3 regions of the Mesorhizobium sp. NZP2298 genome follow, and region 1 is predicted to be linked to each of the others. Evidence: riboswitches for the same ligand, from Rfam matches in the RefSeq annotation. Region 1 holds a riboswitch; each other region holds the start of a gene.
The links. Region 1 has a riboswitch for thiamine pyrophosphate ahead of thiB (thiamine ABC transporter substrate binding subunit). Riboswitches for the same ligand answer to the same signal wherever they lie in the genome.
Positions count from the first base shown of each region.

Region 1 (10,447 bases):
GATAGCACCGAGCTCATCGCCAGATAGAGGATCGCCGCCTCGACATAAAGGATCAGCGGCTCATAGCTCGTGGCGACGATGCGCTGCGCCGCCTGGAACATCTCCGGCACGGTGATGGCGGCGGCCAGCGATGTGTCCTTGACCAGTGAGATGAAGGTGTTGGAAAGCGGCGGCACCGCGACGCGACCGGCTTGCGGCAGGATGGTGCGGCGCATCGCCTGGCTCCAGGTCATGCCGATCGAATAGGCGGCTTCCCACTGGCCTTTCGGCACGGAGCCGATTGCCGCGCGGATGATCTCCGACGTGTAGGCGCCGATATTGAGTGTGAAGCCGATCAACGCTGCCGTGAAGGCGTCGAGCAGGATGCCGACCGACGGCAGGCCGTAGAAGATCAGGAACAGCTGCACCAGGAGCGGCGTGCCGCGGAAGATCCAGACATAGAAGCGCACGACCGCAACCAGCGGCTTTGGTCCGAACAACCGGCCAAGCGCTGCGCCGAGACCAACCGTCAGGCCAAGCACGAACGACAACAGCGTCAACGGCACGGTGAAGATGAGAGCGGCCCAGAGCAGCGAAGGCAGCGACTCCAGCATCAGTTGCAGCCAGTGCGGCACGAAAGACCCCCAGAATGATCGCGGCGGCGTTATCGAAATACGAATGCAGGCGCCATATCACGACAAAAGCGGCGGGCCGTCAAAAACGGCTCGCCGCTGGGCATGTTGCAAGGCCGAAAACCGGCCTCGACAATCAACTATTTCGACACGTCCTGGCCGAAATAGGTGTCGGCGATCTTCTTGTAGGTGCCGTCGGCCTTGATGTCGGCCAGCGCCTTGTTGATGGCCGCGACCAGCTCCGGATCGCCCTTGCGCACGATGACGCCGGAATAATCGGCGTTTTCTTCCTGCGCGGCGATCTTCACATTGGCGTCGGGCTTGTGCTTCTTGAAGTCGAGGAACGACAGGCTGTCATTGATCGTGGCGTCGGCACGGCCGGTCAGCAGAAGCTGGATCGACTGGTCGAAGCCATCGGTGCCGACCAGCTCGGCGCCGTTGCTCTCGGCCAGCTTGCCGAAATTCGAGGTCAGCGACTGCGCCGACTTCTTGCCCTTGAGGTCGGCGAAAGTCTTGATGTCGGTGTTGTCGCCGCGCACGATCAGCACCGCCTTGGAGGCGATGTAGGGATCGGAGAAATCATACTTGGCCTTGCGCGCGTCGGTGATGCCGACTTCGTTGATGACGGCGTCATAGCGGCTGACGTCGAGACCGGCGATCAGCCCATCCCACTTGCCTTCGAGGAACTCGACCTTGACACCCAGCTTGTCGGCGATCGCCTTGGCGATCTCGACGTCGAAGCCAACCAGCGCGCCCGAAGCGTCATGATAGGTGAAGGGGGCGTAGGTGCCTTCCGTGCCGACCTTGATGACGCCGGCCTGCTTGATCTGATCGAGATTGGCGCCCGCATGGCCTGAAGTGACCGCCAGGGCCTGCAGCGTTCCGGCGACGATAAGCGACTTGAGCCATTTCATCTTTTTGTGATCCCGTCCTTGGCCTGAAATCCGGCCTGTTGTGTGGGTTGGAAAATGACAGATGCAGACAGAAAGAATAAGGAACAAAATTTCAAAAACAAAGAATCTCCGAAACCTCATGCTCAAAAGGGGATTTTTTGCAGGAACCAAGGCTTCCTGGTGACGGTTTAAAAATCGCCTCGGCAGCGTCACTCCCCCGCCCGCGCGGGCGGAACCTTTCTCGCGCATGGCAGTTTTGGCTGTTCTAGGGCGCGACGCCGCGATTTCAACCGGTGCCCTGCCAAGTTCGCAAGTCGTATCGCCTGAACCAGGGAGCGCCTCATGATGGAAGACACGGCAGGACGGATCATGGTCCGCGCGGCGATGAAGGCCCCCTATCTCGAGCGGGATGAGGAACATCGGCTGGCCTTGCTCTGGAAGGAAGACAGCGACCAGAACGCGTTGCACTGCATCACCGTCGCCCACATGCGGCTGGTCATTTCCATGGCCTCGAAATTCCGCCACTACGGCCTGCCGCTCGGCGACCTGATCCAGGAAGGCCATGTCGGCCTGCTCGAGGCCGCCGCCCGCTTCGAGCCGGAACGCGAAGTGCGGTTTTCGACCTATGCGACGTGGTGGATCCGCGCCTCGATGCAGGACTACATCCTGCGCAACTGGTCGATCGTGCGCGGCGGCACCAGCTCGGCGCAAAAGGCCTTGTTCTTCAACCTGCGGCGCCTGCGCGCCCGGCTGGCGAACGGCGCGGAGCCACTCTCCAACACAACTCTCTACCGCGAAGTTTCGGTTGCACTTGGCGTTTCCGAGGCTGATGTGGCGATGATGGATTCGCGGCTGTCGGCACCCGACTCCTCGCTCAACATGCCGCTAGCCGACGATTCGGGCGGCACCGAGCGCATGGACTTCCTGGTGTCGGAGGATCCGCTGCCCGACGAGATCGTTGGCGACAAGATCGACGTCGCGCGCCGCTCGCTCTGGCTGCGAGAGGCACTGCGCGCGCTCAACGCACGCGAACTGAGGATCATCGAGGAGCGCCGGCTGAACGACGAGGGCGCCACGCTCGAGGCGCTTGGCGAGACGCTTGGCATTTCCAAGGAACGCGTCCGCCAGATCGAGGCGCGCGCCATGGAAAAGCTCAAGGTCGCGCTGGTGAAGCAGAATCCGGAGTTTCTGGCGACAGCCGCCTGATCCCGCGCGACCGGCTTATTTGTCGGTGACGATCTTGACCTTGTCGCCGGCCGAAACCGCGGCCCCCGGCGACAGCGCATTGAGCACCCGGAACAGGTCGAGCTTGCGGTCGACGCCGACCATCTGCGCGGCGAGCGTGCCCATGGTCTGGCCCGGCTGCACGGTGAGCACGCGGATATGCAGCGGTTTCAAGGCTGCCTTCTCCGCGGCGCTCAGGATACGGAACGAGCCGCTGACCGAGCGCGCGACAGAATCCAGCGAGGTGCTGGCCGAGGGTGCCGCGGTCAGCAGCCGGTAGACCTGGCCGCCGGCGCGGATCACCGCGATGTCGAACTGCCAGCCTTCGGCGCCGGCATGCGCGGTCGCCGCCTCGTTGCCGTTGATGGTTTCCTGCTTGACCGTGCTGTCGTCGAGGCCAGCCACCCAGCCGCTTCTGATATAGTCGGTCAAGGCGCGGTTCTTGTCGATCGAAACGCCGTCGAAGCGGATCGCGATGTCGCCCGGTCCGGTCGCCGTCACCGCTGCCGCCGAATTGTCGATGATGAAGCCGTCCGGTACCGTGAACGACACGCCAAGCCCCGGATGCAGGAAGGTCTCGCCGCGAACATAGCCTTCCTCCGGCGTATCGCCGTAGAGCAGGCCGTCGATGCCGGCGAGGAAGGAATCGCGGTCGCGCGTGCCGACGCCGGGTGCGCCGAACTGGCGGGCATGGCGCTGCGCCAGGTCGATGCGCTGCGGCGTGTTGGGATGCGTGGCCAGGAAGTCGAGGCTGGCATCGGTGGCACCGCTGATCGACCGGAAATCGGTATAGGCCGACATCGACTGCAGGAAGCGGCCGGCGGCATAGGGATCGTAGCCGGCTTCGCCGATCGACTTGATGCCGATGGCGTCGGCCTCCAGCTCCTGGTTACGCGAGAACTGAGCAAGCCTGAGCTTGCCACGGATCAGTGCCGCCTTGGCGGTCGGGCTGTCACCCAGCACATCCGAGACCACCTTGGTCGCCAGGCCTTCCTCGGCCTCGAGCTGCTGGCGCTGCAGGCCGTGATTGGCGGTGACGTGACCCATCTCATGCGCGATGACGGCGGCGAGCTCGGACGAATCATTGGCCAGCGCCAGCAGCCCGCGCGTGATGTAGAGATAGCCGCCCGGCAGCGCGAAGGCGTTGACGTTGGGCGAGTTGAGGATGGTGATGCGGTAGGTCTGGGTCGGGTTCGCCGACACAACGGTCAGATTGCCGACCACCTTGGCGACCATGCGCTCGAGCTTGGGATCGGAATACTCGCCGCCATAGGTGGCCAGAATGCGCGGATGCTGCGCCTTGGCGAGTTCCGCGAGTTTGTTGTTGGCGGCGACATTGTCGACCGTGATCGGCTTGTCGGACGGCTGGAAGCCGGATTCCTGGACTTCCGGAGGCGTGAACATCTGGCAGCTTGCAAGCGCCACGGCAAAGCCGGCCAGCGCCACAAAGCGCGCCAGCGGATTCATTCGCAGCTTGTCAACGCCGATCGCCAGAACGGCTTCCTTTCAGGTCCCGGCGCATGATCACGAAAATCGGGGGCGATCTTCGGAACCTGTCATGCGCAAAAACAAACTTCTACAGCATCCGCCACGCGTCCCTCCGGACGTGTGGCGGATGCTGTAGGCAAATCACGGCTTGTGCCGGACAAGTAGGGCGGACCTAGCCACACTACTTCTGCCATGGCAAGCAAGCGCCCCATCGCCTGATGCCGGTTTGACCGTAAATTATGTCCGCTTCCGGGCAATATCTCGTGATACGGCATTCCCGGCACTGGCACCGATATAGCGCCGAAAGGCGTCGGGACCAGCCCCGGCAAAGAAATCGCCCGCGCTGCCGGTGGCCGCCACAATGCCATTGTCCAGAAACACCACATTCTGGCCGATGCGACGGGCGTCCTCCGGCTGGTGCGTGACGAACAGCACCGTCATGCCGCGCTCCGCATGCACACCGGCGACCAGATCGAGCATGTCGTCGCGCAAGGCCGGCCCGAGCGAAGCGAAGGGCTCGTCTAGCAAAAGCACTGGGCGATCGCGCACCAGCACGCGGGCCAGGGCAACACGCTGGCGCTCGCCGCCGGAGAGTTCGCGCGGCAAGCGTTTTTCCTTGCCGCCAAGACCTGTGCGGGCAAGCGCCCCGGCGATATCGGCGCGGTCCGCTTCGGTCAGCCGCAGCGACGGCGAGCGACCCAGCCCGACATTCTGCTCGACGGAAAGATGGGCGAAAAGGTTGTTTTCCTGGAACACCATCGACACTGGCCGTTCGGCCGGTGGCGCGGCGCCGACATCGGCCCCGCCGATCAGCACGCGGCCGGACAACGGCGTCTCGAACCCGGCGATGAGGTTGAGCAGCGTCGACTTGCCCGAACCACTCGGCCCCATGATGGCGGTGATTTCCGCTGCGGCGAACGCGACATCGAAGGCGAGCGGGGCCTCGCCATAGCTGAACGAAACCTTGTCTAGCCACACCGGAACGCCCTTCCTGTCCATTGCCCCATCAGACATTGCCGACCTTTTCCCTGCCGAGCCAATCCGCGGCCAGCACCAATGCGAGGCAGACGAAGCCAAGCAACAGCGCCAGGCCGGCGGCGTCCTCGGTGCGGTAGCTGCCCATGCGCGCCAGGAGAAGGTAGGGCAAGGTCTGCACGGAATCACTGCCGAACAGCGCGATCACGCCGAGATCGCCGAGCGAAAGTGCCATGGCGAAAGCAAAAGCGGTGGCGAGCGGACGCCGCAGTGATGGCCAGTCGACCAGCCGCAGCCTCGCCCAGCCGGCAATGCCGAGCTGCGCGCAGAGCCGTTCGTGACGCTCGCTCGCCGCGTCATAGGCGGGGCGGACGGCGCGCAGCGCGAACGGCATCGCCATGACGGCATTGACGGTGACAACCATCACCGGGGCAATGGCGAAGACATCGCCGGCACGGCGCAGCAACAGGAACCAGCCGGCGCCGATGACGATGGGTGGCACGACCAGTACAAACCCCGCCCCAGTGTCGGTTGCATGCTCAAGCAATGTCCTTGGCCCGGCGCGGCGGCTCAGCGCCAGCGCTCGCCGCGCCATGGTGAGCGCCAGCGACAGCATCACCGAAAGCAGCGCCGACAGGAAAGCGAGCACCGCGCTGGTCAGTGTCGCTTGCCGGACCGTGGCCTCGCCTGCCAGCCGGCTGAGATCGGCGCCCAAACCGGCGACCACGGTCGCGGCCATCGGCCCGACAACGAACAGCAGTGCCAACACGATGAGCACGGCGTTGAGCGACGCCTCCGTCCCGTTGATGGAGAGATAGCGGCGCGGCGCGACGGGCAGGTTGGTGTCGCCGACGACATTTCCGCCAAGTCGAGTCAGCGCCAGCACCACGACAAAGGTCAGGGCGATCTGCAGCAATGTCAGGGCGACCGCGCGCGCGGGATCGAAATCGAAGCGCAGCGCCTGATAGATGCCGACCTCCAGCGTCGTCGCGGCCGGCCCACCGCCAAGTGTCAGCACGATGGTGAAGGAGGTGATGCAGAGCATGAAGACCAGCCCGGCGACGCCGGGCAGAGCGGCGCGCAGCGTCGGCCATTCGATCAGCCGGAACGCCGGCCGCGCACCCATGCCGAGCTGGCTCGCCAGCCGCCACTGGTCGGCGGGAATGGTCTGCAGCGCCTCGAGCAACAGTCGCACACTAAGCGGTAGATTGAAGAAGACATGGGCAACGAGAATGCCGGACAGGCCGTAAATACCAGGCCAGCCTCGGCCGCCAATCGCGCTGAACAGCCCGGCGAGGTAGCCGGCGCGACCGTAGAGCGCCAGGATGCCGAGCGCCGCGACGATCGCCGGCAGCGCCAGTGGCACGGCAAAGAGCTGCAGGATGAAGGCGCGGCCGAAGAAGCGCGGATGCCGCGACAGGGCGCGTGCAACGAAGAGTGCCGGGATAACCGAAAGCAGCGTCGAAAGGATTGCCTGCCAGAGCGTGAAGCGGACAACGCGCAAGAGGTAAAAATCGAAGGCTGCCCATGCGCCCGAGAAGTCATGAGCGCCTTCAACGAGCAGGCCGGCAAACGCTCCGCCGATCAGCAATGTGATCGCGACGAGTGCGGCAATGCCGGCCGTGATGCGGGAGTCAGCGCGCTGCACGCTGGACCACCAAGAAGGCCTCTAGCGAGCGTCGCGTTCCTTCGCGCCCCCCTCTGTCCTGCCGGACAACTCCCTCACGAGGGGGGAGTTTGGCAGTTTCCGCGCCCCGCTCATACCCGCTGCGTCGGCGATTGGCGAAATCACCGATGGCATCCGATCTCCCCCCTTGTGGGGGAGATGTCCGGCAGGACAGAGGGGGGCGCCGTAGAGCAATCATCTTTCGATCATACGGCCAATCTACTTGCTCATCACCGCCAGCCATTCATCGACCCAGGCCTTGCGGTTGGCCGCGACCTCCTCCGGGCTGAACAGCAAGGTCTTGGTCGGCTTGACAAGCTTGTCGAAGGCCGGGTTGAGCGGCTTGTCGGTCTTGCCGGCCGGGAACATCCAGTTGGTCTCGGGGATGGCGTCCTGGAATTTCGGTCCGGTCATGAAGGCGATGAACTTTGCCGCCAGCGGGTTCTTGGCTCCGGTCGTGGTGATGCCGGCGACCTCGATCTGCAGGTATTCGCCCTCTTCAAAGGAAGCCGCCTGGTAGCGCTGCGTATTCTCGGCGACCATGTGATAGGCCGGCGACGTCGTGTAGGACAGCACCATCGGCGCTTCGCCCTTGGTGAACAGGCCATAGGCCTCGCTCCAGCCGGGCGTCACGGTCAGCACCTTGGCCTTGAGCTTGGCCCAGGCCTCCGGCGCCTTGTCGCCATAGACCGACTTCACCCACAACAACAGGCCCAGGCCCGGCGTCGAGGTGCGCGGATCCTGGATGACGATCTTGTCGTCGGCGCTGCCTTCGACCAGGTCCTTCAGGCTCTTGGGCGGGCTCTTCAGCTTCTCGGTATCGTAGACGACAGCGAAATACCCGTAGTCGAATGGAACGAAAGTATCGTCGCTCCAGCCGCCCGGCACGTTGACGTCGCTCACCGCGCCGTGCGGCGCGAACAACCCGCTGGCCTTGGCATCGGCGGTTAGATTGGTGTCGAGGCCGAGCACGATATCGGCCTTGGTCGACGCGCCTTCGAGCTTGACGCGGTTGAGCAGCGCCACGCCATCGGCAACCGAGACGAACTCGACATCGCAGCCGCATTCGGCCTCGAATTCCTTCTTCACCACGGGACCTGGACCCCAGTCGGCGGTAAAGCTTTCATAGGTGTAGACGGTGAGCTTGTCCTTGGCCAAGGCCGGCCCCGACAACGCAACAACCACGGCTGAGACTAGAGAGTATAAGAGCGTGCGCATCGGCGCCTCCTTCGTTCGCGTGACAAGGAATTGAGGCGTCGGACCGTCCGAAACGTCTAATCCCTCCGCCGGTACAAACCGGATCAGGTTCAGCGGGTTGGCGAGACTGCCTCTCAGCCGGTCCGCGAAAGATCGCGTCCGGCACCCCGTTAGAGCGTTTCGACACATAGGCCCGGCCGAGGAACCGCGCAAGTGGGAGTTTGCCGCCTTCCGTTTCCGCTGCCAGGCTGGTACAGGCCACCAGATATGAGCACATTCACCATCCTGCTTGGCGGCGATCTCATCCGCACGCCCCGGCTCGACCGCCAGATCGAGGGCTCGCGCGTGATCGCCGCCGATGCCGGTATCGGACATGCCAGGCTGCTCGGCCTTGTACCGGAACTGTGGGTGGGTGATTTCGATTCAGTGCCGGCCGATCTGCCGGACGACCTCGCCGCGGTGCCTCGCCAGACCTTCCCGGCGGAAAAAGACAAGACCGATGGCGAACTTGCCATCGCCGCCGCACTCGAGCGCGGAGCGACCCGCCTTGTGCTGGCGGGCGCGTTCGGCGGCAAGCGTGCCGACCATGCCTTTCTGCATCTGGCGCTCGCCCTGCGCCTGGCCGAGGCCGGAACCGAGGTGCTGCTGACCAGCGGCGCCCAGGAAGGCGTGCCCCTGCTGTTGGGAAAGGCCGGCTTCGACTATACCGACGGCACGCTGTTTTCGATCCTCGGCTTTTCGGAACTTGCCGGCCTGACCGTCACTGGAGCCAAATGGCCGCTGAACCAGGTCGAGGTGGCCTTCGGCTCATCACTGACCATCTCCAACGAGGTCAAGTTAGATGAAACCGGAGGGCGCCTCGACATCGCGCTCGGCCATGGCCGCGCGCTGCTGCTCGCCCATCCCTATCCTTTGCCCGAAAGCTGACATGGCCCCGCCTCTTCTCAATCTCGATGGGATAAAACTGACCTTCGGCGGCACGCCGCTGCTCGACGGCGCCGCCTTGACCGCTTCGGCCGGCGACAAGATCGCGCTGGTCGGCCGCAATGGCTCCGGCAAGTCGACGCTGCTGAAGATCGCCGCCGGCCTGATCGAGCCGCAGGACGGCGAAGTCTTCCGCCAACCTTCCGCGACCGTCCGCTATCTGCCGCAGATGCCCGACATGGAAGGTTTCGCCACCGTGCGCGCCTATGTCGAGGCGGGGCTCGGGCCCGCCGACGATCCGTACCGCGCCTCCTATCTGATGGAGCATCTTGGCTTGTCGGGCGAAGAGCGGCCGGGCGATCTCTCAGGTGGCGAGGCCAGGCGCGCCGCCCTGGCCCGCGTCATGGCGCCGGAACCCGACATTCTGCTGCTTGACGAGCCGACCAACCATCTTGACCTGTCGGTCATCGAATGGCTCGAAGAAGAGCTCGTCCGCACCTCTTCGGCGCTCATCGTCATCTCGCACGACCGCCGCTTTCTCGAACGCGTGTCGCGCGCCACTGTCTGGCTCGACCGTGGCCAGACCCGCAGGCTGGACAAGGGTTTCGGCCATTTCGAGGAATGGCGCGATCTCATCCTGGAGGAGGAAGAGCGCGAGCAACACAAGCTTGGCCGCCAGATCGTGCGCGAGGAGCATTGGCTGCGCTATGGCGTGACGGCGCGGCGCAAGCGCAACATGCGCCGCCTCGGCGAGCTGCAGACCATGCGCCAGCGCTTCCGCGGCCATCGCGGCGCCGAAGGCAACGCTACCATGGTGGCGAGCGATGCCGCCGAATCCGGCAAGCTGGTGATCGAGGCGAAGAACATCGAGAAGAGCTTTGGCGACCTTACCGTGGTCAAGGGGTTCTCGACCCGCATCCAGCGTGGCGACCGTGTTGGCCTCGTCGGGCCGAACGGCGCTGGCAAGACGACGTTGTTGAAGATGCTGACCGGCGAATTGGCGCCGGATGCCGGCTCGGTGCGTCTCGGCACCAATCTGGAAATCGCCACGCTCGACCAGAAGCGCGAGGCGGTCGACCCGCAGGAGACGCTGGCGCAATACCTCACCGACGGGCGCGGCGAGAACCTCGTCATCAACGGCGAGCAGCGCCATGTCGTCTCCTACATGAAGGATTTCCTGTTCAAGCCGGAGCAGGCGCGCACGCCGGTGCGCGAACTGTCCGGCGGCGAGCGGGCGCGGCTGATCCTGGCGCGCGTGCTGGCGCGGCCGGCAAACCTGCTGGTGCTCGATGAGCCGACCAACGATCTCGACATGGAGACGCTGGAACTGCTGCAGGAACTGGTCGCTGGTTTTGCCGGCACCGTCATCCTGGTCAGCCACGACCGTGATTTCCTCGACCGCACCGTGACCAGCATCATCGCGCCGGACGGCGGCGGCCGCTGGGTCGAATATGCCGGCGGCTATTCCG
Region 1 covers NZ_CP033365.1:1,401,294-1,411,740, reverse strand. The annotation lists gene EB231_RS06805 (amino acid ABC transporter permease) at 1-614, opposite strand, end outside; gene EB231_RS06800 (amino acid ABC transporter substrate-binding protein) at 752-1,525, opposite strand; gene EB231_RS06795 (RNA polymerase factor sigma-32) at 1,847-2,710, shown strand; gene EB231_RS06790 (M48 family metalloprotease) at 2,726-4,195, opposite strand; gene thiQ (thiamine ABC transporter ATP-binding protein) at 4,454-5,230, opposite strand; gene thiP (thiamine/thiamine pyrophosphate ABC transporter permease) at 5,223-6,839, opposite strand; gene thiB (thiamine ABC transporter substrate binding subunit) at 7,077-8,075, opposite strand; TPP riboswitch at 8,119-8,234, opposite strand; gene EB231_RS06770 (thiamine diphosphokinase) at 8,322-8,981, shown strand; gene EB231_RS06765 (ABC-F family ATP-binding cassette domain-containing protein) at 8,983-10,447, shown strand, end outside.

Region 2 (10,447 bases), 1.7 Mb from region 1:
AGCGTCCGCCCGGCTTCACCTCGATGCGCTTGATCTTGAAGCGCTCGCTTTCCTCCAGAACCGTGTAGGTGCCCCAGGGCCGGTGCACGGTACTGTGAAGCAAGTGCGCTTCATGTCCCGCAGCCTTGAGGCCCTCGAAGAGTTTCTTGACGTCCTGGACGCGATCGCGGGATGCAACAAGCAATGCATCGGGGGAATCCACGATCACCAGGTCGCTGATGCCGACGGTGCCGATGACGCGTTTGTCCGAGCTTATGTAACTGCCCACGGTGTCGACCACATGGACATCGCCGCGAATCCTGTTGCCGCTCCCGTCAGCGGCGACCAGTTCGGCCATTGCGTTCCAAGATCCAATGTCGTTCCACCCCATTTCGCAGGGAACGACAGCGAGATTGTGGGTTTTTTCCATCACCGCATGGTCGAGTGAAATACGCGGCGCCATGGCGAAGTGCTCAGATGAGAGTTCGACGCTGGCAACATGTTCGCCGTGGCTGACGCGAGCGTTATCATAGCTATCGAGAACGGCATCGATCACCTGCGGGCAATGCGCAGCCATTTCGTCGAGCATGACCTGCGCCTTGAAGCAGAAGATGCCGGCGTTCCAGAAGAAACGTTTGGACGCGACATAAGATTTGGCAGTCTCGGCGTTCGGTTTCTCGACGAACCGGACAACTTTCTCACCGTCGGCCTCGATGTAGCCGAATGCGGTGTCTGGCCTATCCGGGGTTATGCCCAAGGTTGCGATACGCCCCTGCTGCGCCTGTTCGATTGCCCGGTTCATGGCGGTTTGAAATGCGGGCAGATCACCAATCATATGGTCGGCGGGAAAGACACACAGAACAGCATCGGGACCCTGTGTTGCCTTGGCATGGACGGTTGCCGCAGCGACGGCGGCGGCGGTATCCCGACCCTCAGGCTCAAGCAGAAAGGTGCGTGGCAAAACAACGGAATCCAGCTCGTCGAAAACGTCTTTCGTAAGGAAGAGGTGCCCCGTAGACGTCACGGTAACAAGCTCCACGACATGCTGCATCGAAGCGGCGCGCAACACGGTGTGTTGGATGAGCGAAAGTCCATCCGCCACCTTGAGGAAAGGTTTGGGGTGCGATTGCCTTGAGGCGGGCCAGAGCCGCGAACCAGCTCCACCGCTGATGATGACCGGAACCACTTTCATCAAAGGTCCTCTATCTCGTCTGTAAGCGCGAACGCATGTGCCCCTTGCAGCGTCGAGGCGACGATCGCCATGGCCCTGCTCTCGGTCGAAGCTTCCGAGTAGCAGCGCAGTTCCGGGGCATTGCCGGAAGGCCGCAGATGTATGATCTCACCTGAAAGCATCCGCGCCCTGAGGCCATCGGTTTCGTCAATTTCGGCGACGGTCCCGAACGAGGCAAGAAAGTGCTGCAGTGCGTTCCGGCTTGCGAGATGATCCATCAATCTGCGCGAACTTTCCGCGGGGAAGTTCTGAAGCCGGTCACTGGCGCACACAGGAAGATTCCAAAGCCCGCGCAGTCGCGACAGCTTCTTTTTTGTCGACGCCATGGTACTGAGGACGGCCAAAATCGGGAGGAATGAGTCCCGCGTCGGCAGTGCAGTCAATGTCTTCCCATTCACCACACAATCCGAGCCCAGCAGAACACCACCATTGGCCTCAAAGCCGACGATGACGCCGCCGGCGCCGTGTAATGCTTCCATTGCTTCAATGACAAATGGAGACCCGACTTTTGTCCTCTGGACCGCGAAACCAAAGGCCTTCGAAATTCCCGAATTGGAGGTCACTGGCGTCACGATCGTGTCTGCCTTCAGGAAAAGAGCCGTTGCAAGCCCAACCAGGTCGCCGCGAAGAAGATCGCCATTTTCATCAGCGATGAGTGGCCGATCAGCGTCCGCATCGGTCGACACGATGGCATCGAGACCGAATTCGCGGACCCACTTCTTCAATTTTGCGATTGTTGCTGCGTCCACGGCTTCGGTATCGACAGGTACGAAGGTCCCGGTTTTCCCGACGGCGACCACGCTGGCACCGAGCGATCGAAGAACCTGTACCAACAGTTCCGCCGCGACCGAACTGTGCTGATAGACACCAAGTCTCATGCCGGAAAGTGAGCCCGGCTCCAGCATGTCATGGGCGCGCTCTCGATAAGAGGCGATCGCTTCTTCACGGTGCATAGGCCACGTCGTTCCCAGACAAGCCGTTGGTAAGCAATACGCAATTGATCTTTCGGCTACAAAGCGCGTAATCGCGGCCTCATCCGCCTTGCTGATTTCACCATTCGGGCCATAGAATTTGATGCCATTGCGATCGGCTGGAATGTGCGACCCGGTGACCATAAGAGCCGCCGCGCCATGTTTGCATGCATATAGTGCCAGGGCAGGCGTGGGTATGGTGCCGCAATCGATCGGCTGGAAACCATTTGCGGCCAACGCCGCCATGCAATTGTTGGCTATCGCCTGACTGCTGTCACGTAGGTCGCGGCCTATGAAGACTGAACTATTCGGCTGAACCCGGCTGGAAATCAAACGCCAAGCGAAAGCTTCGGTATAAAGTCCGCTGGCCTTGCCGACCAATTCCGAAGCCAAACCTCGAACGCCGCTTGACCCGAATTTCATGATTTCGCTTTGCTAGTGGACAGGCAGGGTGGGGTAATGTTGCAATGGGCTAGTACTTTCTACTGCAAGCGCCATCGTTCTCAGGCACCTGCTGTTCAGGTATGCGGTCTCTACAACACGGTGTGGCGTAAGGACCCCTCAGAGTTCCGCCGAACAGCAGGGCATCCACTGGCACAGGGGCATCCACAGTTCTCCTTCTAATGGAATCTTTTGGCGCGCTCATCTAATGATCAAGGAAGTGGAGTGATCGATCGGTGCCTGCCGGTATTTCGCTATGCAGCATCATGGCAGGTCCGTAAAGTTGGTTGTTTGGATGGAACGCATCCATGGCATGGATAGGGCTAGAAAGCCGTCTCGATCAGCGCAATGGAACCCTGTGATTCTTGGGTAATGGATTAAGGTCAGCCAGAGCGCTCGCCGACCATGGCGTCGCCTAGGGCGCTGGACCCAAGCAGGAACCGATGCTTGGATCAGTTGGGGCGACGATCAGCGCCGACAATGTCTTGCCTTGCGACGCCCTTCAGAAAGTTGTTTCTGGAATTGCGTTCGATCAAGGCCCAGCGCAAAACCTTGATGCAGTCGTCGCCGCCGCAATCTTCGCCTTCGGCTTTGTCTACATCCATCCGTTCGAGGACGGAAACGGCCGCATTCACCGCTACCTGATCCACCACGTCCTTGCCATGCACCGCTTCAATCGCCGGGAGTGGTGTTTCCCGTCTCGGCCGCGATCCTGGACCAGATCGACGAGTACAGGCGCGTGCTGGAGAGCAATTCGAAGCGCCTTCTGCCATTGGTCGAATGGGAACCGACGCCGCAATTCAACGTCCGGGTGCTGAATGACACCGGGGATTTCTACCGATACTTCGATTCAACCCCGCACGCCGAATTTCTTTATGCCTGCGCTCGGCGGACGATCGAACGGTACCTTCCTGGCGAAACAGCTTTTCTGCAGCGCTACGATCAATTCCGGCAATAGGTGAATGCCTTTATCGACATGCCCGAGCGGCTGATCGATCTGCTCTTCCGTTTCCTTAACCAGAATGGTGGCCCCTATCGAGCCGCGCCCTCGGAAAGGAATTCCCAGCTCTGACCAATGACGAGGCGCGGCGGCTCGAGGCGATCTATGCGCAGACCAGAAAACGGCAAAGCACGAGGCAGAAGCCTTTCACTGGACTGCCGGTCGACCCTTGCGTTGTCGCCGAAACTCGGGACGTCATGTTCTGGGGCAAACCGGACAAGCCGAAGGTGTGTCGGGAATGCTGCTGGGCCACGGCAGTGATTTCTGCATCGTCTATACGCCTATATACGCAGTGCCGGCGTCAGCACCCCAGCGGTCGAAGATACGCGACAAGTCGCGTGCAAAGTCATCCTGGGACGCTGACAACAAGGTACGTGGGCTCAATCGCGTGCACCCCATTCACAAAACCGACTCCGTGAAGTAGTGGGAACGCAGAGAAATCTCCGGTCGCAGCCTTACCCGGTCAAAACAAGGATTCAAACCATGAATGCCCTCGTCATCTGCTCCGGCGGATTGGACTCTGTTTCGCTCGCTCACAAGGTGGCGACCGAGCAGAAACTCATTGGCCTGCTTTCGTTCGATTACGGCCAGAGGCACAAAAAGGAACTCGGCTTTGCCGCTATGTGCGCCAAGCGGCTGGGTGTTCCGCACCAGATCGTCGATATCCGCGATGTCGGCCGGAACCTGAGCGGCTCGGCGCTGACTGATAACGTGGACGTGCCCGACGGGCACTATGCCGAAGACTCCATGAGGATCACGGTGGTGCCGAATAGGAACGCCATCATGCTGGCCATCGCCTTCGGGGTTGCCGCCGCGCAGCAGGCCGATGCGGTGGCCACTGCCGTCCACGGCGGAGATCATTTCATCTATCCAGATTGCCGGCCCGCTTTTATCGACGCCTTTCAGACGATGCAGAACCATGCCCTCGCAGGCTACGCCGATATCCGCCTGTACGCTCCGTATGTGAATATGTCGAAGGCCGACATCGTCAGCGAGGGGGCAAAGTACGCCACACCGTTCGAGGCGACGTGGTCCTGCTACAAGGGCGGTGCACGTCATTGCGGTCGCTGCGGGACATGCGTCGAACGGCGCGAAGCATTCGATCTGGCCGGCATCACCGACCCGACAGATTATGAGGATGCAGACTTCTGGCTCCACGCTATCCAGACAACGAGCGCGTGATGTTCCGCATTACCAAAGAGTTCCACTTCTCGGCCTCGCATCAGCTCACCTCCTTGCCATCCGATCATCAGTGCGCACGCCTGCACGGCCACAACTACATCGTCGTCGTGGAGCTTTCAGGTGGCGAACTGGACGAACACGGCTTTGTGCGCGACTACCAAGATCTGGCGGCGTTCAAGCACTACATCGATGGGACGTTCGACCATCGGCATCTTAACGACGTGCTGGGGCATGACCATGCCACAGCGGAATGTCTGGCCAGGCACTTCTACCACTGGTGCAAGATGCGGCTACCCGAAACCTCCGCCGTGCGGGTGAGCGAGACGCCGAAAACCTGGGCGGAATACCGACCATGACTTGCGCGTTGCATCCCGGAATCCGGGTGAGCGAGATTTTTGGGCCGACCATTCAGGGCGAAGGCGTGCTGATCGGCTTGCCGACGGTGTTCGTAAGAACCGGCGGGTGCGATTATCGCTGTTCCTGGTGCGACAGCCTGCATGCGGTGGACCGTCGCTTCCGCCATGATTGGGAGATGATGTCTCCCGACGCGGTTTGGCAAAAGGTCATTGCGCTTTCCGGCGGTCAGCCCGTGATGGTATCGCTGTCGGGCGGCAATCCGGCCATCCAGCCGCTTGGCCAGTTGATCGACCGCGGGCATGGTGAGGGCTACCGTTTTGCATTGGAAACCCAAGGCTCGGTGTCTAAGCAATGGTTCGCGGATCTCGACGTGCTGGTACTAAGCCCCAAGCCGCCCTCAAGCGAAATGACGACAGATTGGGCCGCGTTCGACGCCTGCTTAGAGGCGGCGCAGGATAAGCCGCAGATGGCGCTCAAGCTCGTTGTCTTCGACGATGATGACTATGCCTATGCCAAAGACGCCGCGGCGCGCTACCCCCAATTACCCGTCTATCTGCAGCCCGGCAATCACACGCCGCCGCGTCCCGGCGACGAAGACGCGTTCATCGACATGGCCGGTGTGATGAGGCGCATGGAATGGCTGGTTGAAAAGGTGACCCGTGACAGGTGGTTCGAGGCGCGTGTACTGCCGCAGCTTCATGTTCTGCTCTGGGGGAACAAACGGGGCGTCTAGCCGAAGCGGAAGGATTGCCGACGACGAGCAAGACAGACATCTATAGCAATCTCACCCAACTGGGTGGCAGCAGCGTCGTTCCGGAAAGCCCCGAAAATACCGTGCTGGAAAAGGCACCGAATCCGCATGAGGGCTCGCCTTATTGGGGGCGCTTCACCGCTCCTCTGGAGCGTGACTCGCTCTCGATACTACCATGCTTTTCCGCTGGGTTTGTTTGGTCGTCGATCACCGCTGCGGGACGAATGCGCTTGACAAAATAGCGCCGGCCCATTCAATTCGACGCATTCACCAGGGGAGTCCCGGCAAGGGGCTGAGATACTGCTGGCTTTCGCGGCGCAGTGACCCGTTGAACCTGATCCAGTTCATACTGGCGTAGGGACGGTGCAAGCGCTTTGCGGGAGTCCACGCCCGGCGTCCTGTTTCGAGCAGGCCGACCAAAGCGTCTTTTCATCCTTCCGGCACAGAACTGGGTCTCCAATGCATGAGCAAAGGAGCCTCACGATGAATGCCCTCACCCCCGCCGTGTCGACGGGACCACTGCCCGCCTCGCGGAAAATCCACAAATCCGGCGTCCTCCACCCGCAGATCAGGGTGCCGATGCGCGAAATCTCCGTCCATCCAACGGCCGGCGAGCCGCCCGTCATCGTCTATGATCCGTCCGGCCCCTATACGGACTCGACTGTCGAAACCAGCATCGACAAAGGCCTCGCCCGGCTTCGCCACGAATGGATTACGACGCGTGGCGATGTCGAAGCCTATGACGGCCGCCATGTCCGGCCCGAGGACAATGGATTCGCCGCAGGCGAGCGCCTGACGCCGGAATTTCCCATTCGCAACCGGCCGCTCAAGGCCAAGCAGGGCAAGGCGGTGACCCAGCTTGCCTATGCGCGCGCCGGCATCATCACGCCCGAAATGGAGTTCGTCGCCATCCGCGAGAATCTCGGCCGCGCGATTCTACGCGGCAAGCTTGAGCGCGACGGCGAAGCCTTCGGTGCGGCGATCCCCGACTTCGTCACGCCCGAATTCGTGCGCGACGAGGTGGCGCGCGGGCGCGCCATCATTCCCGCCAACATCAATCATCCCGAGAGCGAGCCGATGATCATCGGCCGCAATTTCCTGGTGAAGATCAACGCCAATATCGGCAACTCCGCCGTCACCTCTTCGATGGCCGAAGAAGTGGAAAAGATGGTGTGGGCGATTCGCTGGGGCGCCGATACGGTGATGGACCTGTCGACCGGCCGCAACATCCACAACATCCGCGACTGGATCGTGCGCAACTCGCCGGTGCCGATCGGCACGGTGCCGCTTTACCAGGCGCTCGAGAAGGTCGGCGGCATCGCCGAGGACCTGACCTGGGAGGTCTATCGTGACACGCTGATCGAACAGGCCGAACAGGGCGTCGACTATTTCACCATCCATGCGGGCGTGCGGCTGCACTACATCCCGCTGACCGTCGACCGGGTCACTGGCATCGTCTCGCGCGGCGGCTCTATCATGGCCAAATGGTGCCTGCACCATCACCGCGAAAGCTTTCTATACGAGCATTTCGCAGAGATCTGCGACATCTGCCGCGCCTATGACGTGTCCTTCTCGCTCGGCGACGGTCTTCGTCCCGGCTCGATCGCCGACGCCAATGACGCAGCACAATTCGCCGAGCTGGAAACGCTCGGCGAGCTGACGAAGATCGCCTGGGCGAAGGATTGCCAGGTGATGATCGAGGGCCCCGGCCACGTGCCGATGCACAAGATCAAAGAAAACATGGACAAGCAGCTCGCCGTCTGTGGCGAGGCGCCGTTCTATACGCTGGGGCCGCTGACGACCGACATCGCGCCCGGCTACGACCACATCACCTCCGGCATCGGAGCGGCGATGATCGGCTGGTTCGGCACGGCCATGCTCTGCTACGTCACGCCCAAGGAGCATCTCGGCCTTCCCGATCGCAACGACGTCAAGATTGGTGTGATCACCTACAAGATCGCCGCCCATGCCGCCGACCTGGCGAAAGGCCATCCGGCGGCGAAGATCCGCGACGACGCGCTGTCGCGGGCCAGATTCGAGTTCCGCTGGGAGGACCAGTTCAACCTGTCGCTCGATCCGGAAACCGCACGGTCCTTCCACGATCAGACATTGCCCAAGGAGGCGCACAAGCTGGCGCATTTCTGCTCGATGTGCGGGCCGAAATTCTGCTCCATGCGGATTTCCCACGACATCCGCGCCGAGGCGCAGAAGGAAGGGATGGCTGCGATGGCGGCGAAATATCGCGAGGGCGGCGATCTCTATGTGCCGGCGGACGAGGCCGGCGCACCGCTGATGTCGGAGGCGCATGAGCCATCATGAGGGTGCTGGTCCAAGGGGCCGGCGTCGCCGGTCTCACCGCAGCCTTCGAACTCGCCGCTCGCGGCGCGGCGGTGACCGTCGTCGAGACCCGGCATGGCCTCGGTGGCAATGCGTCGTGGTTCGCCGGCGGCATGCTGGCGCCATGGTGCGAGCGTGAAAGCGCCGAGCAGCCGGTTCTGGATCTCGGGCGCGACGCCGCCGACTGGTGGGATGCGGTACTGCCGGGTCAGGTGACACGGGCCGGAACGCTGGTCGTGGCCGCGCCGCGTGATGCCGGCGAGCTCGACCGGTTTGCCAGTCGCACGTCGGGGCATCGGCTTGTCGATGAAGACGAAATTGCGATCCTGGAGCCCGCCCTCGCCGGCCGCTTCCGGCGCGGATTGCTGTTTCCCGATGAGGCTCATCTCGACCCGCGCCAGGCGATGGCGGCACTTCAAGGCAAGCTCGCGGCCATGGGTGTCGAATTTCACTTTGGTGCCGACGCCGGGCATGTTTCCGGTTTCGATCGTCAGATCGACTGCACGGGATTGGCAGCAGCCGATGACAGGCTGCGCGGCGTTCGCGGCGAGATGCTGATCCTGCGCACGCCTGATGTCTCGCTGTCGCGCCCGGTCAGGCTGCTGCATCCGCGCTTTCCGCTTTATGCGGTGCCGCGCACCGATCACCATTTCATGATCGGCGCGACGATGATTGAGAGCCAGTCAGCCGGGTCGGTCACGGTGCGTTCCATGATGGAGCTGCTGGGTGCCGCCTATGCCCTCCATCCGGCCTTTGGCGAGGCCGAGATCGTTGAAACCGGTGTCGGCGTTCGTCCGGCCTTTCCCGACAACCTGCCCCGCGTCGAAACGAGCGGGGACACCGTCGCGATCAATGGGCTCTATCGCCACGGTTTTCTCCTCGCCCCCGCCATGGCGCGCCAGGCTGCCGACCTGGTTTTCAATCAAGACGGAACCAAGGAACTTGCTCATGAAACTGATGGTCAACGGCGAAGCGCATGAGGTTGCCGCCACCACGCTGGCGGAGCTGCTTACCGCGCTCGACTATGAGGGCGATTGGCTCGCCACTGCCGTCAACAGCGACCTCGTGCACAAAGCCAACCGGGCGGAATTCCTGTTGAGCGACGGCGACCGGATCGAAATCCTCTCACCCATGCAGGGAGGTTAGACCATGTTCGAGCTTTATGGAACCGAGCTTCCGTCGCGTCTGCTTCTCGGCACCGCTCAACATCCTTCGCCGGCCATCCTTGCCGATGCGGTCAAGGCATCGGGCACGTCGGTGGTGACCGTCTCGCTGCGCCGTGAGATGGCAGGTGGCAGGGCCGGCGAGAAATTCTGGTCGTTGATCCGCTCGCTGGGCGTCAGAATCCTGCCCAACACCGCCGGCTGCCACTCCGTCAAGGAAGCGGTCACGACCGCAAAAATGGCTCGCGACGTCTTCGGCACGAACTGGATCAAGCTCGAAGTGATCGGCAACCATGACACGCTGCAGCCTGATGTGTTCGGCCTGGTCGAAGCTGCGCGCATCCTGTGCGAGGACGGCTTTGCGGTATTCCCCTATACCACCGACGACCTTGTCGTCGCCGAGCGGCTGCTGGAGGCAGGCTGCAAGGTCTTGATGCCATGGTGCGCGCCGATCGGCTCGGCGCTTGGGCCGGTCAACATCCCGGCGCTGCGCTCGATGCGCAGACATTTCCCAAGCGTCCCGCTGATTGTGGATGCAGGGCTCGGACGGCCGTCGCACGCGGCGACCGTCATGGAACTCGGCTTTGACGCCGTGCTCCTGAACACGGCGGTCGCCAAGGCGGCCGATCCGGTCGGCATGGCGCGTACGTTCGGCAAGGCGGTCGAGGCCGGTCGTGAGGCTTTCGGTTCGGGAATGCTCGAACCGCGCGACGTCGCCGTGCCATCGACACCGACGATCGGCAGGGCAGTTTTTTCATGAAGCTCGATCCCTTCTATCTGATCGTCGATAGTGCAGTCTGGATCGATCGGCTGGTGCCGCTCGGCGTCAAGCTGGTGCAGCTTCGCATCAAGACCATGGACGAGGCCGGATTGCGCGCTGAGATCCGCACAGCGAAGGCCTTGTGCGCTCGATACCGGTGCCAGCTCATCATCAATGATTACTGGCGACTGGCCATCGAGGAAGGCTGCGACTTCGTTCATCTCGGTCAGGAGGATATGCAAACTGCGGACCGTTCGCGGATACGGGCGGCTGGC
Region 2 covers NZ_CP033365.1:7,037,166-7,047,612, forward strand. The annotation lists gene EB231_RS33385 (mannose-1-phosphate guanylyltransferase/mannose-6-phosphate isomerase) at 1-1,171, opposite strand, end outside; gene EB231_RS33390 (phosphomannomutase) at 1,171-2,604, opposite strand; gene EB231_RS35675 (hypothetical protein) at 3,075-3,290, opposite strand; gene EB231_RS35680 (Fic family protein) at 3,198-3,440, shown strand; gene queC (7-cyano-7-deazaguanine synthase QueC) at 4,106-4,804, shown strand; gene queD (6-carboxytetrahydropterin synthase QueD) at 4,804-5,160, shown strand; gene queE (7-carboxy-7-deazaguanine synthase QueE) at 5,157-5,894, shown strand; TPP riboswitch at 6,175-6,291, shown strand; gene thiC (phosphomethylpyrimidine synthase ThiC) at 6,396-8,231, shown strand; gene thiO (glycine oxidase ThiO) at 8,228-9,229, shown strand; gene thiS (sulfur carrier protein ThiS) at 9,198-9,395, shown strand; gene EB231_RS33430 (thiazole synthase) at 9,399-10,172, shown strand; gene EB231_RS33435 (thiamine phosphate synthase) at 10,169-10,447, shown strand, end outside.
Region 2: it holds a riboswitch for thiamine pyrophosphate, as region 1 does, so the genes downstream of both, thiC (phosphomethylpyrimidine synthase ThiC) here and thiB (thiamine ABC transporter substrate binding subunit) in region 1, are expected to answer to the same signal.

Region 3 (10,447 bases), 1.9 Mb from region 1:
GATCTATCGGAAGCCAGTCCTGGTGAAAAAGGGCCGGCTTTCAGACGTCACCGCCTTGATACCGCCTTCGCAAATCAAGGCCACCTGATCGACAGCCTTCATTGGCAGGTGCGGTCGCCCGCCCCGAAAAGGCCAGGCTCGACCGCCGTTTGAATGAGGTGATCGGCTTGACAGGCGCTTTGAGAGGGTGCCGCTTTTGAGCCCGCGGACCGGGCAAGACCGGCTTTCGGCCGTGTTCATACTCGACGTCAACCCCTATACCGGGCCGCTGCTGGCAGGGTGGCTTGAAGCAGGCCATCGCATCGGTGCGATTGTTGTGCCGGGGTTGCGTCGGCGCCCAAAACACTTCAGCATCAGCAATTTACGCCGAAGACTGAAACGCAGATTGCTGCTCAGGCGCTATGTCGGCGACACGCCGGTAAGGCTGATCGAATTTGCGCGACCTTATGATTGGGACACGCTCGGCAAGCAATTGTCGCCGGTCAGGGCCGCTGTGTTGATCTGCTATGCTTTCCCCACATTGGTCCCACAGCAATTGCTGAACATCTTTCCCAAGGGCGGGCTCAATCTTCACCCGGCGCTGCTGCCCAACTATCGGGGCCCGCATCCTCTCCATCGCCTGGCGGTGGACGGCCAGCATGCCGTTCATGGCGGTGTGACGCTGCATAAGATGTCCGCCGCCTTCGACGACGGCGACATCCTTGGGCAGGTGTCGTTTTCGGAAACAGACTGGACGTCGCGGCGGGCCCTGATCGACGGCTTGGCAAGCGCGATGCGCACGCTGGTGAGCGAGGTGGCGCCAGCCTACTGCAAAGGCAGCCTTTGGGGAAAACCGCAGCCGACCGGCGATTTCATCTGGGCGCGGCTTAAATCGGCCCACACGATGATCTCGCCGGCCATGTCGATCGAGCATGTCGCTCGGTTGTGGCATGTGCTGGGCAATATTCCAGGGATCTATCTGGATGTCGCCGGCCGCAAGGTCAGGCTGGCGTTCCAGATCGGACGGCTAGGCCCGCCGACCGGACAAGTGCCGGTCGCACGATGGGGGACTGTGGAGTTCGATCTTGCCGATGGCAGGGTCCGGTATCTCACCTATGGCCGCCTGGTCAAACGGCTCTTGAAAATGCGCGCCGCTTTCGCGCGGCCTCAAGTCAGCAGCCGTGTTCTGAAATAGCGTTTCCAGCGAGAAACGACTGGAGCAGGGACTTGCTGAAGCGTCGGCCATTGAGCTCGCTGAACGCGGAGAGTCGCGGCGCTTGCGCTCCGCGACCCTCCCTGGCTGCGATCGAAATTATTTGCCGCAGTTGTTGTCGTTCACCGTAGGTGCGGTTGCGTTGCCGTTGGCATCGCTCTGCGCGCCCTGGGGATTGGTCGGGCAGTTCTTATCCGCATTGGAATTCATGTCGCCCGGGGCGGTGGTGGTGCTGTTGGTCGCCGCCGGATCGACCGGATTGGGTGACGCCGGCGTGCTGGGGTCCACGGTGATCGACTGGCCGCTGCCACCCGACCCGTCCGTGCCGTTTGCGCTATTGCTTTGCGCTATCGCTGATGTGGCAAGGGCAACGGTGAACGCCGAAGCTGCGAGGATTTTCATGAACATGGTTCTGTCTCCATTTCTGTGAACTCGTCGCGTTGCGACTGGTGGTCAACCTCGCGGCGTGGCGAAGGTTCCCGATAAAATTCGCACGGAGAGGACCCTCCGGCGTCCATCTTGTGATCAGATCTGGTGCAGTGTTTTTGGGCCAGTGCGCTGAAAAAACGGCTTCCCCTTCAGCTCGAATGGTGCTTTAACGCGTCCATCCACAGGGGTGCTCCGTACGGTCGGGGCTGAGACGGGGGCGGCAAGCCCACAGACCCTAGAAGCTGATCTGGGTAATACCAGCGGAGCGAGGCGGGCGATGTTTTCAGGCGCACAGATTTCCTTATATCCCATGGCCGACGATTTCGTTGGCGTCATCCTTGGTGCGCTCGGCGCGCTCGATCCTTACCGGGACAGGCTCAGGATCGAGACCGACGACATCTCGACCTTGCTGGTCGGGCCGCCCGAAGTGCTGTTCCCGGCGCTGCGGGATCTGTTCGTGGCGGCGGCGCGGAGCGGCAAGCATTGCGTGCTGTCGGCGGCCATTTCGCGCGGCTGCCCGGGCGAGCCGGACGATCCGATCTGCCGCTCCGACGCGTTTGGCGGACCTGTGGGGTCGCTCGGCCCACGCAAGGAAGCCGCCATCACCGCGGTGCGCAATGCTGCTGCCACCGGCCAGCCGGCGGCGGCGCAATTCTCGCTCTATGTGATGGGCACGGGCGACCACATGGACGAGATCTATGGCTGCATCGATTTCCTCAAGCAGTCCGGCGTCTACGATCGTTCCAAGAACTTCTGCACCAAACTGCGCGGCGACACGGGCGCGATCTTTTCGGCACTGAACGAAGCCTTCTGCCGCTTCGGGCCGGGCGCCGGCCACGTAACCCTCGACATCACGGTTTCGGCCAACAGCCCGTCGGCTGTCTAAGCCGGCGCGCTTCCGCGCGACCCCGTCAAAGGTTATGCCCGTGGTCTCATCATCAGTGCCGCGCCCGCTCGCGGATTCCCTTGCCAAGGCGATACCCGCCGTCATCTCGGTCGGGTTGCTGCTTGTGGCGTGGGAGCTCTATGCTACCTATTCCGGTATCAAGCCGACGATCTTGCCCGCGCCGTCACGCGTCTTCGAACAGGCGATGCTCAATCGCGGGGCACTGGTCGACAACGCTATCCCCACCACCCGCGCCACGCTGATCGGCTTTGCCTGTTCCCTCAGTGCCGCCTTTCTGCTGTCCATGCTGGTCGATTTCTTCCAGCCGCTGCGGCGCGCTCTGTTTCCTGTCTTCATCATCAGCCAGACCTTGCCGCTGGTGGCGATCGCGCCGTTGGTGGTGCTGTGGTTCGGCTTTGGGCTGACCCCGAAGATCATGCTGGTCGCGCTGGTCACCTTCTTTCCCATGCTGGTGGCTCTGGTGCAGGGCTACGAGGCGACCGAGGCCGAGATCGGCCAGATGCTGCGCGCCATGGGGGCAGGGCGCTGGCGCGTCTTCGTGCTGGCGCGGCTGCCTTCGGCGCTGCCCTATTTCTTCGCGGGCCTGCGGATCTCCATCACCTATGCGGTGGTCGGCGCCATCTTCGCCGAATATGCGGGTGCGGCGAAGGGGCTGGGCATCTACATGCTCAACGCCAAGAACAATTTCCGCCCCGACCTGGTGCTGGCCGCCGTCGGTGTCAGCGCCGCGCTGACACTTGTCCTGTTCGGGCTGACGGCGCTCGTGCAGCGCTTTGCCATGTCTTGGGAACGGGCCGACCGGCAGCCGGCGGGGAAGGGGGCGCAGAGATGAGCCGGCTCGAATTGCGGCATGTGCGCAAGGCATTCGGGGGGCTCGACGTCCTCGCCGACATTTCGCTCAGCGTCGGCGCCGGCGAATTCGTTTCCATCCTTGGGCCTTCGGGTGCCGGCAAGTCGACGCTGTTCCAGCTCCTGACGGGTGCCGAGCACGGCGAAGGCGACATGTTGTTCGACGGCGTGCCGCTCGACGATCATGGCAGGCATTTTGCTTTCATGCCGCAGCGTGACGCGCTGATGCCGTGGCGGCGCATCATCGACAACACGACGCTCGGGCTGGAAGTGCAAGGCACCAGGCGCAAGGTGGCGCGGGCTCGCGTCGCGCCGCTGTTTGCCGAGTTCGGGCTTGCCGGCTTCGAGCGGCATTTTCCGGCACAGCTTTCGGGCGGCATGCGCCAGCGCGCGGCGCTTTTGCGCACGGTGGTGCAGGAGCGCGACATGCTTTTGCTCGACGAGCCGTTCGGCGCGCTCGACGCGCTGACCCGCGCGGCCATGCAGCGCTGGCTCGAGCAGATGTGGCGGCATCATCGCTGGACGGCATTGCTGATCACGCACGATGTGCGCGAGGCCGTGTTCCTGTCCGACCGCATCTATGTGCTGTCGGCGCGCCCGGCCCGTGTGCTGCGGGAAATCAGGGTGCCACTACCGCGCCCGCGCGATCCGATCGGCGCTGCCGCGCAACAGGCCAGCGCACTCGAGGCCGAGATCCTCGACATTTTGCTCAACCCTCAACCATCCAAAGGACATGACCATGACTGACTTGACGCGCCGGCGGGCATTGCTGCTCACCCTTGCCAGTGGTCTTCCGCTGGTCGCGGGATCGAGCCGCTCCTTCGCGGCAACGCAAAAAGTCTCTGTCGCACTGGACTGGACCGTCAACACCAACCACATCGGGCTGTTCGTCGCCCGTGACAAGGGATTTTACCGCGAGGCCGGTCTCGAGGTCGATATCCTGCCCTACAGCGACACCGGCGCCGGCACGCTGGTCGCCAACCGCGTTGCCGATTTCGGCATCAACGGCACCATCAGCCTCTTCACCCAGAGGACCGCCAGTGCCGACCTGAAAGCGGTCTATGCGGTGGTGCAGGCCGAAACCGGCCGGGTGGTCTTCAATGCGACGCGCGGCGAGATCAAAAGCCCGAGGGACCTCGACGGCCTGATCTATGGCGGTTTCGGTAGCGCCTGGGAAAATGCGCTGATCTCGACCATCATCCGCCATGACGGCGGCAAGGGCAACTTCGAGACGGTGACGCTCGGCACCTCCGCCTATGAGGCGCTGGCCAATGGCTCGGTCGACTTCACGCTGGAGGTCGAGACCTGGGAAGGCGTCGAGGCCGAACTCAAAGGCGTCAAGCAGCGCAGTTTCGTTTATGCCGACTACGGCGTCCCCGACGAGCACACGACGCTGATCTCGTCGAGCGAAGCGTATCTCCGAGCAAACCCGGCATTGGCATCGGCCTTCGTCCAGGCAACGCGGCGCGGCTATCAGTTCACCGTCGATCATCCAGAAGAAGCCTCCGCGCTGCTGATCGCGGCCAACAAGGATGCCCTGACCAATCCGTCATTGATCGAGGCGTCGCTGAAAGCGCTGATCGACGGACACTATCTGCGCGCGGAAAACGGTGCCATCGGCACGTTAGACCCCGCCAAGATGGACGCGATCGGGGGCTATCTCTTCACTGCGGGCATTTTGCGCGACGCCGATGGCAAGGTTCTGACGCAACGTCCGGATTTCGCCAGGTATTTCGCAAATTCATATCTGGGTTGAGGCTGGATGCGCGTCAGCCGGTGGCGCTCGGTGCGCTACGTCGGCTTGGCGTCGGGGCGCGTCTTTCTCCGGCCTTCGGGTCTATCCCGTCAATCCCGATTCAATCTTGCCGGTTAACCGCACGGCAATGGTTGCATGCAATGGTCCCGCCGAGGGATCATCGGGGTGTTTGCCTTGTTCACGTCAAAAAGTGAAACGCTTTCAAGCGCCAGCCGGGACGGGATCTTGTCCGACGTGCGCAAGCGCGAGATCCTTGCCGACCTGCGCGAAGGCTTCTTTCGCGCCTGTGCCCTGGCATGCGCGGGGCTGTTCGTCTATCGCGGCCTCTATCAGGTCGTGGAGGATCCGACCCGGCTCAACGCCGCCTTGATGGCGATTTCCGAGATACTCACCTTCACCTGGCTGCTTCTGTCGCGGCGTCCGGTGACGCGTGACTGGAATCCGCTTACGGTCATCGTCTCCGTCAGCGCCAGTTTCGGGGTTGCATTGATCAGCCTTGAACCAGGCACGGCGCTCATTCCAGTCTATATGGCCGCGCCGTTGCAGTTCGCGGCGCTGCTATTCGTCATCTGGGGCAAGATATCGCTGGGCCGTTCCTTTGCCATCCTGCCCGGCAACCGTGGCGTGATGACAGGCGGCGCCTACCGTATCGTGCGGCACCCGATCTATGCCGGCTACCTTGCCGGCCACGTGCTCTACCTGCTGTCGGCCTTTTCCTTCCACAATCTCGCGGTCTATGCGGTCATCACCTATTTGCAACTGTATCGCATCCTGCGCGAGGAGGCCCTGCTTGCGGCCGAGCCGGAATATCGCGCTTACATGGAACGGGTGCACTACAGGCTGTTCCACCGGATATTCTGAGAGCAGGACTGTCGATGAAGAGGGGCCGATCCTGTCAGGCTTGGGGATGGCCGGCAGCGCTTGCCCGGAGCGGTTCCTCGTTTCTGTCCTGATCGCTGAGTGATGTCCGATCTCCCGGTTTGCGCCAAGCGGAGATCAGCAATGGCGGGAGTGACGCTTCCATGGAAAATCGTTTTATCTCTAGATAAGACACTATATCGATACACATGTATTTTTTATTCATTTTATAATTTATGATTTTTTCATTTAACAACTAATCATCCTCGCAAGTATGAGATGATTTGAAACCTGATCTCCCCTGTCACGTAGTTGAATCTGCAATCGGCTGTATGCCGACTGCCTTAGCGCAACGACAACAGGAGAGTGTTATGGCTTTTACCTTCAAGACAGTCGCCAGTGTGTTGGCCGGTAGTGCAATAGTCGTCGTTCTTTCCTTGCCAGCGAATGCGGCAGGGTTGGGTGTCGGCGCCTCGGTGGGCGGTAGCGGTGGCGTCAATGCCGGTGTCGGCGCGTCCGTCGGCGGCAGTGGTGGTGTCAACGCCGGCGCCGGAGCTTCGGTTGGCGGGAGCGGTGGCGTCAATGCTGGCGCCGGTGCCAATGTCGGCGGATCGAACGGCGTCAACGCCGGATTGGGGGCCTCGGCCGGTGGAAGCAACGGCATCAATGCCGGGGCCAGTGCGAGTGTCGGCGGCACGGGTGGCGTTACTGCCGGGCTCGGCGCCAATGTCGGCGGCACGAGCGGCGTCGGCGTTGGCATCGGCGGAACCAATCCGACAACTGCGTCCAACCCAAGCAATCCGTCGAACGCGAGCCTCCCGGGTGTCGTGGCCGAGATGTCCGGCAGCAAGGTCGCGCGCATGAAGAAGCGCTGCGTCGATGTGCTCAGCAGCGAAGGCACCTATGACCGCGATCTGCGTCAGCTCTGCCTGCTGATCGCCCGTCGTTGAGGCAAAGAGCGCCAGGGAGGGAAGTGCGAAACCAGCCGTGAGGCTTGACTGCACTCTCCTGGCCTCCGGCCGGTCGGAAGCCCGCCACTCAGGCGGGCTTCCTGCGTGTCGAGCGCTTTCAATTTCCACCGGCACTTTATTGCCCGAGATTTCATTCGCCGGCGAAAATTATCTCCGAGCGGATGCCGTGCCACAATCGCGCGGAACGGTAGAGCTGCTCGAACGTTCTCGTCTTCGAAACATCGCATGCAGCGATGTTAAAACCGGCGTGGCAGCGCCTACAGGAGCGGGAAAGCCATGAGCTTAGGCACCATACTCATCATCATCCTTGTCATCGCGCTGCTTGGCGGTTTCAGCGGGCTCGGGGGCGGGCCGTTCTATGGAACTGGCTACTATGGTGGCGGCGGGCTCGGGCTTGTGCTGCTGATCATTATCGTCCTTGTCGTGCTAGGGCGGATCTAGAGGCCCGCAAGGCTTCGGATAATCGCGATCTCGTGACCACGTTCAGGTCGGAGCGCACCGGATTGTGATGAAAGCAAGCCGGCTTGTGATCCCAGATTTTTCGCGACTCTCGTATTGTGAATTCGGTCCACACCCCCCGTGGAAACAAGAGGAGAGGGTCCCACCCCTTCATCCTCCTCCAAGGCCCGCCCCGGCATTCCGGAGCGGGCTTTTGCATTGAAGCCGAGGGAACCGGCTTGCGTCGAGACTGTGGAGTTTGCGGAAGGCTGCCCGATGCCTGCAACACTTAGAACCACATTCTGCGAAATTCGCGATGATCTTCATGTCCTGCGGCGGATGTTGGCGGCTGGCAAGCATATCGAGACATCCAGGGGATCGATGGGTTGATGGCATAGCGGAAAGCGGAGGCGATCAAGGTCATGCGGCCAATCCCCATGCATGCGAATTGGTGGGAGCCTGGAGCGCCGAAGCCCGGCGATACTCTGGTGCCCTCGGGCAGCCATCTTTTCTATCAGATCAGGATCGAGGCGATGTCGGGAAGGCAGGCCTCGTGATAGCGGTTCTTACGCCGCGCGCGGCACTCGTGAGGTGAACGTTGCCCGGGTGACCGAGACGCTTGTGCCGTTGGTGTCGCTGATGGTTTCCACCTTGGCCTCCAGCTGTTTCACCAATGCCTCGACAATCGCTGTTCCAAGTCCAGTACTCGACAAGTCGTTGGCGATTTTGCCGACGCCGTTGTCCGACACCGTCAATTTCCAGTCAGTGCCGGCGGTCTCGAAGGTAACCTGGATACGGGCGCCGGACTTTTCCTTGGGGAAGGCATATTTGATGGCGTTGAGGGCGAGTTCGGTGACGATGAGTCCGAGGCTGACGGCACGATGCGAGTCAATCCTGCCGCCCTCTGCCGTAACGGTTACCTCGATCGGCTGAGTCTCGCCGATCATTGACGAGGCGAGGCTGCCGCACAGCTTTGAAAGGTAGGAGCCGACATCGATCTCGTCGACGCCGACCGAGGTGTGGAGATGGCGTTGCACCTCGGCCACGGACAACACGCGCTGGTGGGCATCCTTGAGATGCTGGCGCGTCTCTTCCGACGTGACCGAGCGTGCCTTCAGCAACAGGATGCTGGCGATGATCTGCAGGCTGTTGGCAACCCGGTGCTCCATTTCGCGCAGCAGCACGTCCTTCTGCTGGAGCAGATCCTCGGTGCGGCGCAGCAGTTCTTCCTTTTCCCGTTCGATGACACGGCGGGCGGTAATGTCATTGAAGGCGAGAAGGATGGTTACGGCCGGGCTGTGGTCGTAAAGCACCTTGCGGGCGTTGAGCAGCATGGTGCGGCGGCCGATCCGCGGGAAATCGTGCTCCACCTCGAAACCGTCCATGGCGGTTTTCTCGGGAATGATCGTCTCCAGCAGCAGGCGAAGTGCTGGAATGTCCCACTGCCCATCGCCAAGCGCGTAGAGCAGCGTGCCCTGGGTCTGTGCGGGGTCGACTTCGAATGTCTTGTAGAAGGAGCGGCTGGCGGCCAGCACGCGAAACTGCTCGTCGAGCACCAGGAATGGCTCGGTGATCGTGTTGACGATCGCCTGCGCCAGCGTCTGCGCGTCCTCGATGTTCGCAATGGGTTGAAACATGAGCAACAAGCCAGACGAGCGGCGTTTTGCCTCTCCAAGCAAGGACTTTACACCTTTGCCTGACCGCTGTCGCGAAGTGAATCGCCAGCCACGATGACGTGATGTCCCGTGTATCGGCGAAAAGGCGGGCACTCGGCCCGCCTTCGTCCGGCTGTTCGATTTAGGCGTGCGCCCAATCGTGGTGCGTCAGTTTGCGCCGCCGAGCTGCTTGGTCATCTTGCAGAAATTGTCATGCGACTTGGCAATGGCGTTGTCGCCGCATTCTTTCATCATGCCTGCGCGGTCTTCTTCTTTCATGGCCATCCAGGCGGCCTTGAATTCCTTTTCGGATTTCATCGTCTTCATGCCGGAGTCCGTATAGAAGGGGGCCATCTTCTCCGGATTGTCGAGCGCGGAGGTGTTGCCGCCAGAAGCGGCCAACGCCGAGCCAGTCATCATCGCAAGCGCCATCGCGCCCATCGTGAGCATCTTGAAGTTCATCTCGGAATTCCTCTCTGTCGAGGTCATTGGAATAAACGACCTGAAGACAAACGGTATTGAGAGAAAACAGTTCCTTCAGGCGAGCTAATATTAAAATCAGATTTTATTCCACCTGTCTGCCTGAGCGCTGCCGAATTATTCCATGTCCGGGACGTCGCCGCTGACAAACAGCGTGGTCGGCGGACCGTAATCTCCGAGTGTCGGGTCGGCATCGCGGCTCCAGGCGATCACGCCGGCATGTTTTGCCGCCAAAGTCCTGGCCGTGCGTATGGCGCGGTCTTCGCTCTGTTGGTCAGCGGGGCCGAAGGCTGGAAACAGGTCACCGTCCTCGCCGCGATCGAACGCGACCACGACGATCAGCCTGGGATTTTTTTGCTCTGTTGAATGGGACATGTTGCTCCTTCGCCGCGCGAACGTATCACACTGCCGGCACCAGTGGTCGGTTGTCCGGCTCTCCCACCACATTTTCCGGGGCTCCCCGGAACGCGCTGCCTTCTCCAACTGCCTTGGCGCTGCATTGACACGCGTTTTGTGACCATATATTGAACAGGATTATACAGGTTCACTGAACAGGTACGCATATGAAGCGGCGCGCGGTTCAACTGTCTCCCGGCACGGGCAAGCCCGAGCAGATCGCGACCGTTCTGGAACATGAAATCCGTTCCGGCCTGCTCGGTTTCGGCGACCGCCTGCAAAGCGAAAACGAGCTCGTCCAGCGCTTCTCCGTCAGTCGCAACACGGTCCGCAAGGGCCTCGAGGAACTGTCAAGCCGCGGGCTGATCACCACCAAGGTCGGCATCGGCTCCTTCGTCACCTTTGACGGCAAGCCGGTGGACGACGCCATCGGCTGGTCGCGGGCGCTCGCGAATGCGGGTGCCAATGCCGAGACAAGGACGCTGCGGCTGGAAGTCATCGAAGACGCCGATCTCG
Region 3 covers NZ_CP033365.1:3,324,664-3,335,110, forward strand. The annotation lists gene EB231_RS16160 (formyltransferase family protein) at 386-1,174, shown strand; gene EB231_RS16165 (hypothetical protein) at 1,292-1,600, opposite strand; TPP riboswitch at 1,795-1,908, shown strand; gene EB231_RS16170 (YkoF family thiamine/hydroxymethylpyrimidine-binding protein) at 1,899-2,507, shown strand; gene EB231_RS16175 (ABC transporter permease) at 2,542-3,360, shown strand; gene EB231_RS16180 (ABC transporter ATP-binding protein) at 3,357-4,124, shown strand; gene EB231_RS16185 (ABC transporter substrate-binding protein) at 4,117-5,133, shown strand; gene EB231_RS16190 (methyltransferase family protein) at 5,368-5,994, shown strand; gene EB231_RS16195 (hypothetical protein) at 6,363-6,941, shown strand; gene EB231_RS16200 (DUF3309 family protein) at 7,239-7,403, shown strand; gene EB231_RS16205 (sensor histidine kinase) at 7,967-9,037, opposite strand; gene EB231_RS16210 (hypothetical protein) at 9,224-9,517, opposite strand; gene EB231_RS16215 (hypothetical protein) at 9,653-9,910, opposite strand; gene EB231_RS16220 (GntR family transcriptional regulator) at 10,099-10,447, shown strand, end outside.
Region 3: it holds a riboswitch for thiamine pyrophosphate, as region 1 does, so the genes downstream of both, EB231_RS16170 (YkoF family thiamine/hydroxymethylpyrimidine-binding protein) here and thiB (thiamine ABC transporter substrate binding subunit) in region 1, are expected to answer to the same signal.